DNA from 4 places in the Paenibacillus gansuensis genome. Region 1 is predicted to be linked to each of the others. Evidence: riboswitches for the same ligand, from Rfam matches in the RefSeq annotation. Region 1 holds a riboswitch; each other region holds the start of a gene.

The links. Region 1 has a riboswitch for cyclic di-AMP ahead of ACFSUF_RS20360 (KamA family radical SAM protein). Riboswitches for the same ligand answer to the same signal wherever they lie in the genome.
Region 2: another riboswitch for cyclic di-AMP. It lies ahead of ACFSUF_RS03890 (ubiquitin-like domain-containing protein); the one in region 1 lies ahead of ACFSUF_RS20360 (KamA family radical SAM protein).
Region 3: another riboswitch for cyclic di-AMP. It lies ahead of ACFSUF_RS05000 (CAP domain-containing protein); the one in region 1 lies ahead of ACFSUF_RS20360 (KamA family radical SAM protein).
Region 4: another riboswitch for cyclic di-AMP. It lies ahead of ACFSUF_RS01105 (C40 family peptidase); the one in region 1 lies ahead of ACFSUF_RS20360 (KamA family radical SAM protein).

What each region holds. Positions count from the first base shown of each region.
Region 1 is NZ_JBHUME010000014.1:5,273-9,195, reverse strand. It holds gene ACFSUF_RS20375 (GDSL-type esterase/lipase family protein) at 1-358, shown strand, start outside; gene ACFSUF_RS20370 (DUF6953 family protein) at 414-650, opposite strand; gene infC (translation initiation factor IF-3) at 696-1,172, opposite strand; gene ACFSUF_RS20360 (KamA family radical SAM protein) at 1,192-2,307, opposite strand; cyclic di-AMP (ydaO/yuaA leader) riboswitch at 2,408-2,549, opposite strand; gene ACFSUF_RS20355 (hypothetical protein) at 2,720-3,181, shown strand; gene ACFSUF_RS20350 (CBO0543 family protein) at 3,225-3,860, opposite strand.
Region 2 is NZ_JBHUME010000003.1:46,622-50,544, reverse strand. It holds gene ACFSUF_RS03900 (HD domain-containing protein) at 1-979, shown strand, start outside; gene ACFSUF_RS03895 (TatD family hydrolase) at 1,041-1,808, shown strand; cyclic di-AMP (ydaO/yuaA leader) riboswitch at 1,992-2,189, shown strand; gene ACFSUF_RS03890 (ubiquitin-like domain-containing protein) at 2,436-3,572, shown strand; gene rnmV (ribonuclease M5) at 3,708-3,923, shown strand, end outside.
Region 3 is NZ_JBHUME010000005.1:228,965-232,887, reverse strand. It holds gene ACFSUF_RS05015 (DegV family protein) at 1-5, opposite strand, end outside; gene ACFSUF_RS05010 (FUSC family protein) at 92-1,123, opposite strand; gene ACFSUF_RS05005 (hypothetical protein) at 1,283-1,579, opposite strand; gene ACFSUF_RS05000 (CAP domain-containing protein) at 1,740-2,507, opposite strand; cyclic di-AMP (ydaO/yuaA leader) riboswitch at 2,514-2,647, opposite strand; gene ACFSUF_RS04995 (hypothetical protein) at 2,819-3,355, shown strand; gene ACFSUF_RS04990 (ABC transporter ATP-binding protein) at 3,405-3,923, opposite strand, start outside.
Region 4 is NZ_JBHUME010000002.1:192,960-196,882, reverse strand. It holds gene ACFSUF_RS01110 (UvrD-helicase domain-containing protein) at 1-2,104, shown strand, start outside; cyclic di-AMP (ydaO/yuaA leader) riboswitch at 2,201-2,348, shown strand; gene ACFSUF_RS01105 (C40 family peptidase) at 2,350-3,144, shown strand.

The DNA.
Region 1 (3,923 bases):
TCCGGGAAAAACGCGGACTGCGCCACAAGTATATATGGATACGGTTGCCCTTTTTTCGGTTTTGCAAACCGATTTGCCGGGCGTTCCTGTTTATTATATTTCCATCACACCCACTCCCTTACGCTGGCATGTTTGGAACGATATTAAGCAGGCTAATCATATGACTCAAAACTACTGTTTCATGCATAAAGGGCTAAACTATATTGACCTGGCCGGCAAAATGATGGCCACTTCCGGGATACCTGATGCGTCATTGTATAAACCCGATGGATTGCATCCGAATGCGGGTGGATACAGGGTTTGGACCTCCGTAATCCGGCCAAGGCTGATGCAGGATCTTCTCCGCCTTGCACAATAGAATATATGATAACAGCAAAAGACCCCCTGTTCCGTTTTCCGGAAAGGGGGTATCCTTATGTCCATGCCCAAAAGAAACCGTCGCGGTCCCATGCGACACGTCCTTTATGCAGCTTCTTAAACCGTTTCTTTACTTCTTTATCAATGGAGCGGTTGCCGTTCTCATTTACGTAAATAAATGACTCGCCGTACGATATAAGAATATGCTCCAATACCTCTTCCTGCCTTAATATACCTGCGTATTCGACCTTTCGGTACATCCACTCGGCAATTTCCTGTTGCACACTTTCCATGTTACTCTCCTTATTCCTTATACCTTATTCTGTTCCGAAGTTTACTTAGTTAGGCTCCAGTTGGGCAGATGCCTGCTTTCCGCTGATCTGCAATCCTGTCTGGGGTTTTCCGAACTGCCGCAAGTCTTTTATCATGGTTTCCAACAGCTGTTTCGCCCGATCCTGCTGTTTACCCTGTAGTTTCACGACTAGCAATACCTGATCACCCGATGTAAGAAGACGTTCAGCTTGTCCTTTCTTCGTATCATAATCATGCTCTTCAATCGCAGGTGTAAGCCGGATCTCTTTCACTTTAGGAGCAACTTGCTTCTTTCGCTCCTGTTGAGCTTCCGCTTTGGCCTGCCCCCTCCCCATCAGCTTACAAGGAGGAGGGCTTGACATCAAAGAAGTGCATACCAAATCCGCTTTCTCTATCCTAGCCAGAGCCAGCGCTTCCGACGTAGGCATAATGCCGAGGACCTCGCCATTCAGGCCGGTCAGAAGCACTTCACTGGCTTTAATCTTTTCGTTCATCATTATCATGTACTGTTAAGTTCCTTCCTTACCCTATCGCGTTCTCCTGTTTGAGTTTCGCTTTTCCTTCGGGGATTAAGTCGTCAAACCATTCAGCATGTTCGGGGCATTCCATGATCATAAAACGGCCGGGATCCCCCTGGTGTGATTCATAATATTTCAGGTAGGCTTTACCGTTTTCTATAGCCAAAATTTCAATTTTTCCGGTCGCATGGCTCATGGATAACCGTACACGCTTCCCTAAACCGGAAGTCCGTGATTTCGCCTTTTCCACGATACGATAGATCTTCTGTAAGGTTAGGCCGCCTTCCGAATGAGCCGGAACCGGCCTGTTAACGGAGAAATAATCAGGTGATAGTCCCGCCCATGTTAACTTGTCTAGCAGTTCCGATAACACTTCTGCACGATCATTGATTCCCTGTAACAGGGTCGTATGATTCACCAGAATGGCGCCCGCATCATGCAAAGCCCGAAAAGCCCGTTTCGATTCCGGGGTAATCTCTTTAGGATGGTGGATATGTGCCATAATATAGATTCGTTTATCCGGCGTGGAATAATCATGGATTGCATCCAGCAGTTCCATAGCTTCGCATATGCGAAGCGGATCAAATATTGGAAGCTTGGTACCGAGACGGATAATATTAACATGCTCCATATCGCGCAGTTTGCCAAGAATGTAACGCAGCCGTTCTGCCGGCAATGCAAGACCGTCCCCTCCGGTCAGCCAGACCGTATCGATTTCGGGATGCTCTGAAATATAACGAAGTCCCGGCTCTACATCGGAAAGCCCGTCGTTAGGGTTTTTGCGAAGCAAATGCTTCCGGAAACAATATCGGCAGTAAGGATTGCATACTTCGGCAACCATCAGTTGCGCAGTAGTTTCATACTTATGGCGCACGCCCGGGACTACGCTGTACCGGTTCGCATCGCCGGCAGCTTGCAATTCATGCTCCAACAGCTCTGCTCTTCCTGGTATGACCAGCCTACGGATAGGGTCACCGGGATCGTTCCAATTCGCCAGCTTCATGTAATAGTCATTCATCCGGAAAGGAAACGTATCCGTCATCTGCTTCAACCGAGCCCGTTCCGGCTCAGTTATCATCGTTAACTGTCCCACATCAGTATAATATTTGGATGTCGTCATGGCATAAGCCTCCTTCTTAAGCTGGAGTAAGGAATGGGTCAAGGAAACAACAAAAAAGACCCTTCCGTTCAAAGGGTCTGTTGATTGAATGCCTGATGCATACACGACCCACCTAACGCTGACGAGGTTAGCTGACGGACTCGGGTAAGATGGTACCCTACATTCGCTAATGAATGATTCGCCCCAGAAACATTGGTTCCCCCGCTTTCCGACCGAAACCGGAAACTAAGCGTATCTACATGATAAAGGCATTGGCGATCATTGTCAATTGCCGGAAGGCCTAAGGTTTTTGCCGGAATCCGTCGAAAAGTTTCTGAATCAGATCCCAGTAATTGACAACATTTTCAAGACGGTTCCGATATAATTTACGTTACGACAAACATGATCCTCTATGAAAGGAAGTTTTCATCCGATGATTGATAGATTTACAAATAAGCTGCTGCAAATTGAAACAGAATGCCTCAACCCTCAGGATGCCATTTTAATCCGCTTATTTCTAGAGGGCGTTGAAATCCACGAAGTCATTTATTTAAAGAAAAACTCGCTGAATCCAATGACCGGGATGCTGACGGTAACGGATGCAACCGGACGGAAACGGTGCCTTCAAGTAAGCCGTAAATGCGTGGAATTATATCAAAGGGCTGTGCAGCAAGCTTTTTACGTTTTCGAAACCAAAACGCTGATTGTCCCTCTTATGGATTCAGCCTACCTGATAAAAGCAAGCGTCACAGATTATACGGCTCATGAAAGGATGCTTGACCAGATGGACACCGTAATTCTTAGAACGGTAGATGAACGCCTGCGCAACTTGGCGGAAATATATAATTGCCCGGACTTAACCTATCTTCCGACCGGGATTACGGCGGGCTGCTAAAGCAGCCCTTTTTTTTATTCATCTAATCATTGGCGCATTTTTGCTATCTGGCTTTCTCCTTAGATGTGAACAGGCGGCTTAAATGGACTCCCCTGCGCACGAACGTTTCCTTGTCCCCCTCGGTCTGGAGGTGAACAAACAAGTCCGTAATCCATTTGGATATGAAAAGGACAGCAAGATAGGAAAGGAACAGATAGAAATAATTCATTCCATTATACAAGCGGAACAGATTAAAATTAACCAAAGCAGGTTTTAGCAAAAAGGAGTTAAACAATGAGTAGAAGATCATGTATTTGTAAAAATTTTTATGGTGATTCAGTGTCCACTGATAGAGCAGCATAGCGCTGACAGGGATCAAGGAAATATCCAAAGCGACGTTGATAGGCAAGAAAGGCAGCACTTTATACGGATAATTCCAAAGTCCATGCGTTACGCCGTACGTATCTGCGTATTGGAACCATACATGCACATTCAAGCCAAAGAAGCCCATCCATAACGCTTTTTTACGGTCCAAATAATAATACAAGCATACTAACGGTACCACAATTAACAGTAAGAGTACCCAGAACTGCCAAGTGCTCATATTTGAATAAGACCACCAATAATGCATTGTCTTTACAGTAGCTTGTTCATGTAGAGCATTGATTTTCTCCAGTGTTTCCGTTTGCTTCGGATTCATGGTATTCCCCCTTTGGTTTTACCCGTAGGGTCCCCAATTCTATCCAGGAATACTCGGAATGAA
Region 2 (3,923 bases), on a different contig from region 1:
CCCGTTCTCTCATTCGATCGAGCAGGCGTTTGAAATGCATCATGAGGATTGGACTTGCCGGATGATCCGTGGAGATTCGGAGGTGCACTCTGTTTTGGCGGGGGTCTCATCCGATTTTCCCGAGAAAGTGGCCGATGTCATCTGCAAAACCTATGCCAAGCCCATAGTCGTCAGCCTGGTCTCCAGCCAGCTGGATGCCGACCGTATGGATTATTTGCTGAGAGACGCCTATTTCACCGGTGTGAACTACGGAACTTTTGATTTGGACCGCATTCTGCGTGTGCTCCGTCCTCATAAAGGCAAAATCGTAGTCAAGGAAAGCGGAATGCATGCGGTGGAAGATTACCTCATGTCCCGCTATCAGATGTACTGGCAAGTTTACTTTCACCCGGTTACCCGCAGTTCTGAGATCATCCTCCGCCAAATCTTTCGCAGAGCCAAACAGTTATATGCTGAAGGACACGTTTTCCGGTTCATGCCGGATCCTCTGCCAAGCCTTTTTGAGCAGAAGCTTACTATAGAAGAATATCTTCTATTGGATGAGGCATTCATCCAGACGGCCTTTGCCCAATGGACTTTGGAGCGGGATCGGATTCTGTCGGATTTATGCGGACGGTTTCTGAACCGGAAACTATATAAGTACGTTCCGCTGGAAGCAGAAGATGTCGAAATTCTGGATCTGGTCCGGGAAAATTTAGAGCGATCAGGCTTGAATCCCGCCTACCATATGGAACTTGATTTTCCATCTGATCTTCCCTATGATGTATATCGTCCGGGCGAATCAGGGGAGAAAATGCCGATTTTGCTGCTAACCGAACAGGAGAAATGCGTCGAAATCTCTCATAAGTCGGAAATTGTCCGATCGATCAGCGGTATCCACAAAGGGCAGAATCAGCTTTACTATCCACCTGACTTGCTTCAGAAGGTTCTGCCGCAGATGGATCAGGAAGTACGAAGCTTTTTTGCCCGAAGAGGATAGACGCCTTTTCACTATTTATACACCTTCGATTACATCTGGCAGATTAAGGGGGTCACCTGCATTGTTGTTTGATACACATACTCATATGGACGCTGTACAGTTTGAGGAAGACCGTGAACAAGCTATGCAAAGAGCGCTTGATGCCGGCGTGTCCAAAATTTTGAATATTGGATTTAACCGTGAAACAATTCCCACCACAATGAAGCTTGCCGAACAGTATGAAGAGGTTTATGCGGCCGTCGGCTGGCATCCTCAGGATGCAGTGACGATGAGGGAGGGAGATCTGGAGTGGATTGAAGAGCTCTGCAGTCACCCCAAAGTGGTAGCCATTGGAGAAATCGGATTGGACTATTACTGGGACACCTCGCCGAAGGATGTTCAACAGCGTGTGTTCCGTGAGCAGATCCGGCTTGCCCGTAAATTGAACAAGCCCATTGTGATCCATAACAGGGATGCCCACCACGATGTGGTCACGATTCTACGGGAAGAGAGAGCGGAAGAAGTCGGAGGGGTCATGCACTGCTATTCTGGCAGCTGGGAAATTGCCAAGCAATGCCTTGATATGAACTTCTATATTTCCTTCGGCGGTCCAGTTACCTTCAAGAATGCGAAGCAGCCGAAAGAGGTGTTGGCACAGGTTCCCCTTGACCGTTTATTGGTGGAAACCGACGCTCCATATTTAACGCCGCACCCCCATAGAGGGAAGAGAAATGAGACCGGATATGTGACTTTAGTCGCAGAGGCCGCTGCACAAATTAAGGGGATTTCTTATGAGGAATTGGCCCGGATTACCATGCAAAATGGGTGCAAATTATTTGGCATATCATGAAATGTAAAGAGATACAGAGAAAAAAGGACTATTGCGCATAAGAAAAGTGCATATGTTTCAAAGAAAGGCGGAATTTACCTTTATAAGGCTTAAAAACGGCTAAAATTGAAGTTTGCGAATGCTTTACAATTGTGTTTGATACAGAGTATCATACAGGTAACTTAATTAAATAAAGTTTTTACATTTCTTGTCTCGCTGAGTCTCCGGTAACGGAGAGCGGGGGAACCACATGTGTCCGGAACCGAAGCAAATACCACCGGCCGCATCGTTCTTTGGGGTGAATACGGAAGCTTGCAGCATATGTATGCGTGAGTATCTGTTAGGGCAACTCTCTTGTCCGAATCCGTCAGCTAACCTCGTAAGCGTACAGAGAGAGGTAACGTCCTGGTGCCTACCATTCCCTTTACATGCGCGTTTTTAGAAGCCAAAGGAAGACGACCTCTTGCCGAAGGCTTCTTTTATTTTGGCCAAAATCAGGGTAGGGCTTATCCGTTTCGATAATGGAGGTGTTGATTCGCCAACGTTTGAAGAGCTGATGTTGCTGAAGGAAGTAAAAATAAACTAACTAGTCGCGTCAATTTACATGCGTAACAATGGCGGCGGGGCTATGAAGGAGGACCGAAATAAGTGGGAAACAGTAATAACGAAACCCATGTTAAACGATCATCCAGCATGTCTTTCGCAATGCGATGGAAGCATGAGAACTTGCGTTTGATTATTTTGATTGCAACTCTCTCGATTGCTGCTTTCATGTGTTTGGTGTTGTTAAACGGTACGTCTACCAAGAGCGTATCGGTAGTAGTGAATGGACAGGAAAGTGTCGTTAAGACCAAACAATCCGTCCTGCAACGCCTACTGGATGAACAGTCCATCAAGTTAGGGACATTCGATCATGTTTCAATGCCTCTGAGCGCTCCGATCAAGAGCGGAGACAAAGTGGTGATTCAGACCGCAATTCCTTACAAACTGGTGGCTGATGGTAAGACTAGAACTTTGTATACAACAAGCAAAACGGTAAGCAGTATTTTGGCGGAGCAACATATTACTTTAAGTGCTAAAGACCGGATCTGGCCTCCGCTGGATCGTCCAGTCAAGCAGTACATGACTGTGAAGATCGTGCGTGTAAGCAAGAAGACGTCTCAACAGAAAGTAGCCGTTCCGTATACAACGGTGAAAACAGCCGATGCAAGTCTGCTGAAAGGCAAGACCGCCGTCGTGAAAGAAGGCAAAGACGGAGTTCTGTTCAAGCAATTCGTACATACGTACGAGGACGGGAAACTGGTAGCTACAGTGTTGGCGAGTAAGAAGGTTACGTTGAATGCTGTTCCGAAGGTAATTGCGGTGGGTACGAAGAAACCTGCTCCAGTAGTGACGGTAGCTGCGAAATCTTCCTCAACATCTATTACCCGCAAAGGCTTGACCTTCAAACCTAAAAAAGTGATTAAGAACGTTACGCTGACTGCCTATGCGGCAGGCGTGTCTTCCACAGGAAAGAGCAAGAGCCATCCGCAGTACGGCATTACGGCATCCGGCACGCGTGTTACGGAAGGACGTACCATTGCCGTTGACCCTAGGGTTATTCCGATCGGTTACTGGGTGTATATCGAAGGTATCGGCTACCGCCGTGCAGAAGATAAAGGCGGTGCTGTAAAAGGGAACAAAATCGATGTCTATTTCGACAGCGAATCCACAGCGAACAACTTCGGTCGCAAATCCGGTTACACTGTCTATGTCATTGGCCCTAAGAAGCCTGCATCTTACTAAATATAACGGACATACTGAAGATAAAGTTGCATTGTTCTTAATCAAATTCTTTCAAAGGAAGGGGACGTTTTCGTCCTCTTCTTTTTTTCATGTATAATAAGGGGTAGCTAATATGAAGTGAGTGAAAGGTGTTCTATGATCAGAGAAATTATCGTTGTCGAAGGCAAAGACGATACAACAGCCATTAAGCGGGCTGTGGAAGCCGACACGATTGAAACCGGCGGGTCCGCTATCAATAATGAAATTATCCGCAGGATCGCCTTGGCGCAGGAGAGAAGAGGAGTTATTATCTTCACGGATCCCGACCATGCAGGAGAGCGGCTCCGGAAAATTATTTCTTCCAGGGTGAAG
Region 3 (3,923 bases), on a different contig from region 1:
GTCAAGGTGACCACCCCGTATATAAAATTTCTGGTCCTATTATACCATGAATTCAGAAAGAAACGGTTGAAATTTCCTGACCCGGCGGGACTTATTCCCGGATGTGCCGGTCCACCAACTTATCAAGCCTGCTCACTTGGAAACCGTAGTCGTAAATGGCTGCCGCTACAATCGCTAAACGAAGCCGGCCGTCTTTCCGGTCCGCGTAAGCGTCCATAATGCTGCTCAGAAACTCCTCATTTTCCTTGTCCATACAGTACTGATCGGAATGATCCGGCTTAATGATGCGGTCAAACTTCAACAGTACATGCTCGTGATACTTGTTGATTTTCTCCAGTATTTGATCGAAATCCGCATCGGTATCTTCTGCTCTTGCCGCCTGAAAATAGTGCTGTTCCGCCGTTTCCAGAATTTCATAGCCTTTATGAAGGGTATTCAGCATTTGCTTATATACGACCAGCAGCCGAACATCACTGAATTTCTTATGCTTGAGTTTCTTCTCTTCCTCTTCAAACAGCTTATATTTGTTGATAAGCGATTGGATCGAGCGCTCCAGCTTTTCTTTCTCCTCTTGAAACACATTCTCCTTGATCTCGTTGGAAATCAGTGTGCGGAGCAGCAGGGACAAATTGCCGAACACCTGCTGTACATGCGAAAAGAACTGGCCTTGCGGCTTCGGCGGAATGAACAGGATGTTGATTAGGAAGGACGAAATAATACCGATGATCGTAAGCTGAAAACGGTTCAAAGCAAACAGGATGTGATCCGCTGCTTTCATGACCCCCGGCGCCTCCATAACAGCGATAACCGTAACGAGAGTAAGACCGATAGACTCCTCCATTTTCAACTGCCGGCATAGCACAATGACGATGATACAAGTAACCCCTACTGCAATCGGATCATTCTGAAAAAAATATCCGGCCACGAGGGCAAGCGCCGCGCCAAGCGTATTGGTTTGCAGCTGTTCCAGCAGGTACCTCCAGGAACGGTAGATCGAAGGCTGCATGGCGAATAAAGCAGCAACCGCGGCGATGATGGGCGGGGACAAATTCAGCAGCATGCTGGCATACAGGGCGAGAGTAACCGCGACTCCCGTTTTAAAAACTCTGGCCCCTAACGTCACTCTGATGCTCCCCTTTCCCTTTATTTATCTATTATGAACCAACTTACCTATTCTACATGCAAAAGGGAGCCGATGCAAAGTAGCCCGCTTAGCCCGGGTCTGGGCAGGGCAACAAAAAGAGCGCCTTTCGGCACTCTTTGCATGGATTCCATTGGCTTACTATACGTGTTTCCATTGGGTACCTTCTCCGGTTACGGGACATACCGGAAAATAGTTTCCCTTCTCAAACTCAGCGCGTTCGCCTGCATTACAAACATAAACGCCGGTTTCTGTGACCAAATCCCCAGTTTGATGAAGATGATCCTGAGGCCGCCATGTCGTATTGCTTCCGTCCGCCGGGCATGCCGGGAATTTATCGCCCCGGGCCAAGTCGTATTTGACGCCGTTTTCGCTAATGTAGGTGCCCGATTCCAAAACCATCTCGCCGGTTGGATGCAGCTGTATAGAATTCAGCATTCCAAACACTTCCTTCCCTAGGTTGAATAGTTGCCGTAGCTTCAAGTAATTACCCCGTTTTTACAATTTTAAATCTTGGAGGCTTGGAATCCACAAAAAGGACTTCTGCGAATGTGCAGAAGTCCCTTGATGTGTACTTATGTTATAAAATAATGATGGCTTACCCGATAAATTCCTGTACCCACTCGCCTTGGTAATAACCTACACCGATTTTGGTGAAGCTGCCGTTGAGGATGTTGGCACGGTGGCCCGGGCTGTTCATCCAGTCGTTCATGACTTGTTGCGGCGACTGCTGGCCTTTAGCGATGTTCTCACCGGCAGTAGAGTATTTGATTCCATAGGAATTCATCATATCGAACGGCGAACCGTACGTAGGTGAATTATGGTCAAAGTAATTTTTATTGTACATATCTACTGCTTTGTCATGTGCCATTTTGGATAAGGCAGTGTCGAAAGCAACGGGCTTTAGACCGGCTTTGGCGCGCTCCTGATTCACAAGGCTCACTACTTCTTTGACATAGCTGCTGTCAGCAGAGGCTACAGGCTGCTGCGGTACCGGTTTTGGCGCTGTTGGCTGTTGTACTGCCGGCTGCTCAACAGGCTTCTGTACCGGAGGCTTTTGCGGAACCGGTTTTTGCGGGGCCGGCTGCGGCACTGCAGGTTTTTGCGGGATCGGCTGCGGCTTTACAGGCTGCTGCACGACAGGCTGCTGCAATTGCGGCAGTTTGACGATAAATCCGGGCCAGACCAGATCCGGATGCAACATTTGCGGGTTAACCGCAACCGTATACAAGTTACTGTTCACCTTCACTTGATACGTTTGCACAGCAGGCGTACCTGTTTCGGCAAACGCAGCTCCGGCTCCTAGCACCGGCGTTAAAGCGATTACGCCTGTAAGCGCCATTTTTTTCAAGTCCAATAGTTTCATAAAATCTTCTCCCTTCGAATTCGGCCTGCGAGGTTAGCTGACGGGTTAGGGACGGAAGAGTCTGCCCCGCCGCAAATGCGGCTTCACCCCAAAACTGTGGGTTCCCCGCGCTCACTTATGAGCTTCGGCCTTTATGTTGTGTTGGACATGTAACAGCTTACCACGGGGGAAACTGGGATTCATTGTGAAAATGTTGGCAATTGGATATTTTTCGAGGCAACTGGGCATTTCAGCTACGGTACAAACACCCATAGGCGCCATTTAGCATATCGTATTCCATGACATTTTACCGGCAAAGGAGTTTATGCCACATGACGCAATACGATTGGCACAATGAATCGTCCGGCCAGCCGTTCTCCACTGGCGATGCCAGCTCCCGGTCCTTGTTTCCCAGCCCGGGACCCGGACCTGAATCTGGAACCGGGACCGGAACATTCCCGACGCCCCGGCCCCGACCCCGGCCCCGCCCGCCTTACCCTGGACCAGGACCGTTCCCTGGACCGTTCCCTGGACCATTCCCGCCGTATCCCGGCCCCGGACCGGTCTCTTCCATTCAGGTAACCATTTCGGGAGATCGATCGATCCCAATCTTCCCTAGAACGTACAGTGTCCGGTTTTTTCCAGGCATCACACTGTATCAAGCACTGCTTGAAACCGGCCAGGTCCAATTCGGTATTGGCGGACAGATTCGGGCCGTTTCCGGCATTCGCATCGGCTATCAGGTAGGTTATGAGCTGAGAGTAAACGGCAGGCTGATCACGGGCAGTTCCCTGTTCGTTCCGCTCATTCCGTTTGACCGTGTCTCTTTAAGGCTGATCTTCCTCGGACCTTTCCCTACTCCTTATTGAATCGACAAAAGAGCTGCCGGCTTACTAGCCGGCAGCTCTTCTATTGAGATTATAAAGTTGGTTCCGGTGCGTTTAAATTTTGGACATTAAACAGTCTCGCGTAAGCTCCGTCCAATCTCATCAGCTCTTCGTGCTTCCCTTTTTCCTTGATTTCACCGTGCTCAATCAGTACGATTTGGTCCGCATGGGTGATCGTGGACAGTCTATGCGCGACAATCAGCGTAGTACGGTCACGTGCCAACGACTCCAGAGAAGCCTGAATAAGGTGTTCCGATTCCAGATCCAAGGCGGAAGTCGCCTCATCCAGCACAAGGATACGCGGGTCTTTTAAAAATACTCTGGCAATAGCAACCCTTTGTTTTTGGCCGCCGGACAGTTTCACGCCTTTTTCCCCGATTTCCGTCTCGTATCCATTTGGAAGCCCGGTGATAAATTCGTGCGCATTCGCCGCCTGAGCCGCCTGGATGATTTCCTCTTCCGTTGCGTCCGGGCGCCCGAACAGAATGTTTTCGCGAACAGAGCCGCTGAACAACAGATTATCCTGAAGAACCATGCCGATTTGGCTCCT
Region 4 (3,923 bases), on a different contig from region 1:
CTATTTGCTGACTTTACATAGAGTCGCACCGGAACATATTTTGCTAGTTACGTTTACAAAGAAGGCATCGATGGAAATGCAGGAACGGATTGCCCGCCTTCCGGGTATTTCCCGCGCAATAGCAAGAAGGGTGCAGGCCGGGACGTTTCATGCATTTTTTCTCAAAATCATCCGTCATCAGGGATACAAACAAGAGATTATCGGGGCGGACCGGTATAAACAAATTGTCATCAAAAAGATCCTCCGCGAGATGAATCTCCACGATTCCTATCAGCCGGAAGAGCTGTTGGCACAATTGTCAGCGCACAAAATGAACGGCCTGCGCGTGGACGAGCTGCCGGACAGGACTCCGGAGCAGCGGGAAATGAATGCTGTTTTTGCTAAATACGAGGCATGGAAGCGGCAGTATGAGAAAATCGATTACGACGACATTTTGCTGCTTGCCTATGACTTGCTCAGGGAGAATCGGAGCCTGCTGGAAAGCCTGCAAAGGCGTTTTCAGTATGTCATGGTCGATGAGTTTCAGGATACGAACTTTTTGCAATACGAATTGATCAAAATGATTGTACATCCGCACCGGAACTTGTTCGTGGTAGGGGACGACGATCAGACAATCTACACGTTTAACGGCGCGCGGAGCGAGTTCATACTGGAATTCGAACGGACGTTCCCGGGAGCGCGAACGGTAACGCTGGATATCAATTACCGCTCAACTTCGGGCATTGTGGGTCTGGGCAATGAAGTGATCAGGCGGAACACGAACAGAAAAGTGAAAACGCTGCAGGCTGTGCACAGGAGCGAGTCTACTCCGCACTTTTTTACGCCTGCAACAACAGATGAAGAAGCGGAAACCATTATCGGGCAGATCCAGGCGGATGTTGCCGCGGGGACGTATGCTTACCGGGATATAGCGATTCTGCACCGTACTGCCAGCTGCAGTCGTGCGATGTTCGAGCAGCTTGCCCTTAATAACATTCCGTTTATCCCTTATTCGATGGGGGACCAGATGTTTTACGAGCACTGGATCGTTAAGCCGGTGGTGGACCATTTGCGCCTTGCCGTGCAGCCGCGTCATTTCGACGCGATGGAATCCGCTGTGAACGGGCTGTTTATTGCGAAGGATAAAGCCATGGATTACATTTGGGAACAGGAAAAAAAGCAAAAGAAGAAATATCCCCTGATCCATCTGGAAGCTTTCCCGGAGCTTCGCAGCTTCCAAAAGGATAAAGTAAGAGAGCGGATCAAGCTGATCAAGAGTTTGGCCGCCGTAAAGCCGGTCCAGGCGGTAAAGAAGCTTCGTCTCGACTTTTATGACAAGTTTCTGGAAGCTACGGACCGCCAGGCGGCGACATCGCATAAGGAAACCATTAAGGAAACGCTCGATGAGCTGGAAGCTTCGGCCAAACGGTTTGAGAGCGCAGCAGAGTTCATCGCTTTTATCGACGGTATGATCGAAAAGCATAAGGAGATCGAGACGCTGCAGCAGCACAGCGATGCGGATGCCGTAGCGCTGATGACGATCCACCGTTCCAAAGGGCTGGAGTTTCCGGTCGTCTTTCTGATCGGCGCCTCGGAGGGCATTCTGCCCCATAGCACGGCGCTCGAAGCCGAGAAGCTCAAGGACAAGGTCCCGGCAGGGCCGGCCGCCGCAACGGCCGGGAAGAACACGGCGTCGACCGATGCCGCCGTGGAGGAAGAGCGGCGCTTGGCTTACGTGGCGATCACGAGAGCCAAGCATCAGCTGTACATCTCTTCGCCGGCGTATTACCGCGGCAAGAAAACCGAAGTGTCGCGGTTCCTCCGCGACGCCTTCGGTGGGGCCGCCCGCCAAGCGGGCACCGCAGCCGCTGGGACGGCTGCGCGGGAAGTGCGTCCCGTGCCGAAGCCGGGACGCATGCAAAGCCCCGCCGGAGCGGCCGGCGGGGTGACGACCACGGAGACGGTGCTGGCATGGGTCTGTACGGACCCAAATTGCAGCGCGTGGTCGAAGATTATAACGTACGAGGATGCGCACGTTGACGCCAAGGTTTGTCCTCTTTGCGGAGACACCATGGCCAAAGGGTCCAAACAGGTACAGAAACAGATCCAGCCAAAGTTTTATTAAACTTACCAATATTTGTCGAACGGTGTTCAATAATTGGTCACAAAATGAGATTGTAACCTTATTGTAACCCTTTACAACGATATGCTATCATGTACAAAAATCAAATTGCCGAATCCGGTTTCAGCATAAGGACCGGTACGGGGGACGATTCACATGGGGTGAAGGCTTGCCTAGATTGCGAGCACAGGGAGAACCTCTTTCCCGAACCCGACAACTAACCTCGGAGGCTACAGGAGGAAACCGTTTTGAAACTTTTTTACAGAAGTCTTGTTTTATCATGCGCAGCGGCAGGTTCCGTTCTTTTGGCACCGGTACTGACTCATGCAGCGGTGCATGTTCAGGTCAACGACAGCCTGGTGAAATTCCAGAGCGATGAGAAACCGTATCTTTATGAAGAAAGGGTCCAAATCCCACTCCGGTCCGTATCCGAAGAACTTGGTTTTGACGTAAAATGGGAAAGCAACGGGAAAGTAAAGCTGACCGACGGCACCAAAGTTATTTCACTGACCGATTCGGAAGCAGCGGTATCCGCGAAAGGAAGAACATTCGTACCTTTGCGGTTCGTGTCGGAAGAACTGGGAATAAACGTTGAATGGCACGGTAACTCGAATCTTGCACTGGTAGAGGAAGACGGCCAAAATCATGCGCCTGCGCTCCAGGTGAAAGCGGCACGGTTTTCCTTCGGGAAAGAGGATCTTGTCTTAAAGTCCGCTCGAAGTTATCTCGGTGTACCTTACCGTTGGGGCGGAACGACAACAGCCGGTTTCGACTGTTCCGGATTTATCAATTACATATTCGAGAAGCACGGTATCTCTTTACCGAGAACCTCGTCGCAAATGTTTCATAACTCCGGCACGCATACGAATCAGCTGCAGCCTGCAGATCTTGTCTTCTTCGGCAGCGGGTCCAAAGTTTCCCATGTAGGTATCTACATCGGTGATAACAAATTTATCTCCGCTACCAATGACGGAGTCGATATCGCCAGCATGGGAAGCAGCTACTGGGCACCGAAATATCTCGGAGCAAAACGGGTATTATAACATTCTTTCATCCTATTAGACGTGGACTGTCCCATCGGTTCACGTCTTTTTCTTGCTATTTTGTCCGGAATAATGTATAGTTATTAGCTGTAGGTCATTTTTACCTCTATACTTATATAACCCAACTACGGCGTTATATAAACCTCAATGTAACACAACCCCTTTCATTTCAATCCTTTTATAACAGATCTCACGAATTTGTATTGGTGTTTTTCGGTTGCTTTTATGCAACGGCACGAGAAATGCAGGCTAATTCACACTGGCGCGGCCACGGAGTCGCAAGGATGGAAGAGAGGCAGGGCTTTCATTGTTTTAGAAGCACAAAGTGATAAAAGCAATCCAACTAGAGCTGCAACAACCAGAAGAGGCAGGAATAACCCATCTTGTCCGGCACCTTAAGGATCGGAATGAGCATAAGAATGTTGATGCCATGATCAGTGCAAGAATGCAGGGGTTCGATTACATGCTCGGAGGGCACGCTTTACACAAGCGGCCGGGAACGAGTTGACCATATAGCTGTGACCTACCGAAAGCTCCCGCCCGGGAGCTTTCTTTCTTTTTGGACTCCATAGAAAATGTGTTTTTATGAATTGAAATGACGACACTTTGCATGCTAAGATGAACTAGATATTGTTTCCAGTTGAAGTACTAAATCGGCACCCAAGGAAATAAAATTAGAGTCAGGTGGGGAGACCTAACTCTAAATACAGCGGCTGGATCCGGCGTGGAGGCGCTCTCAAGTTCAGAATCGCAAATCCGGGCGGATGCGTAAAACGACG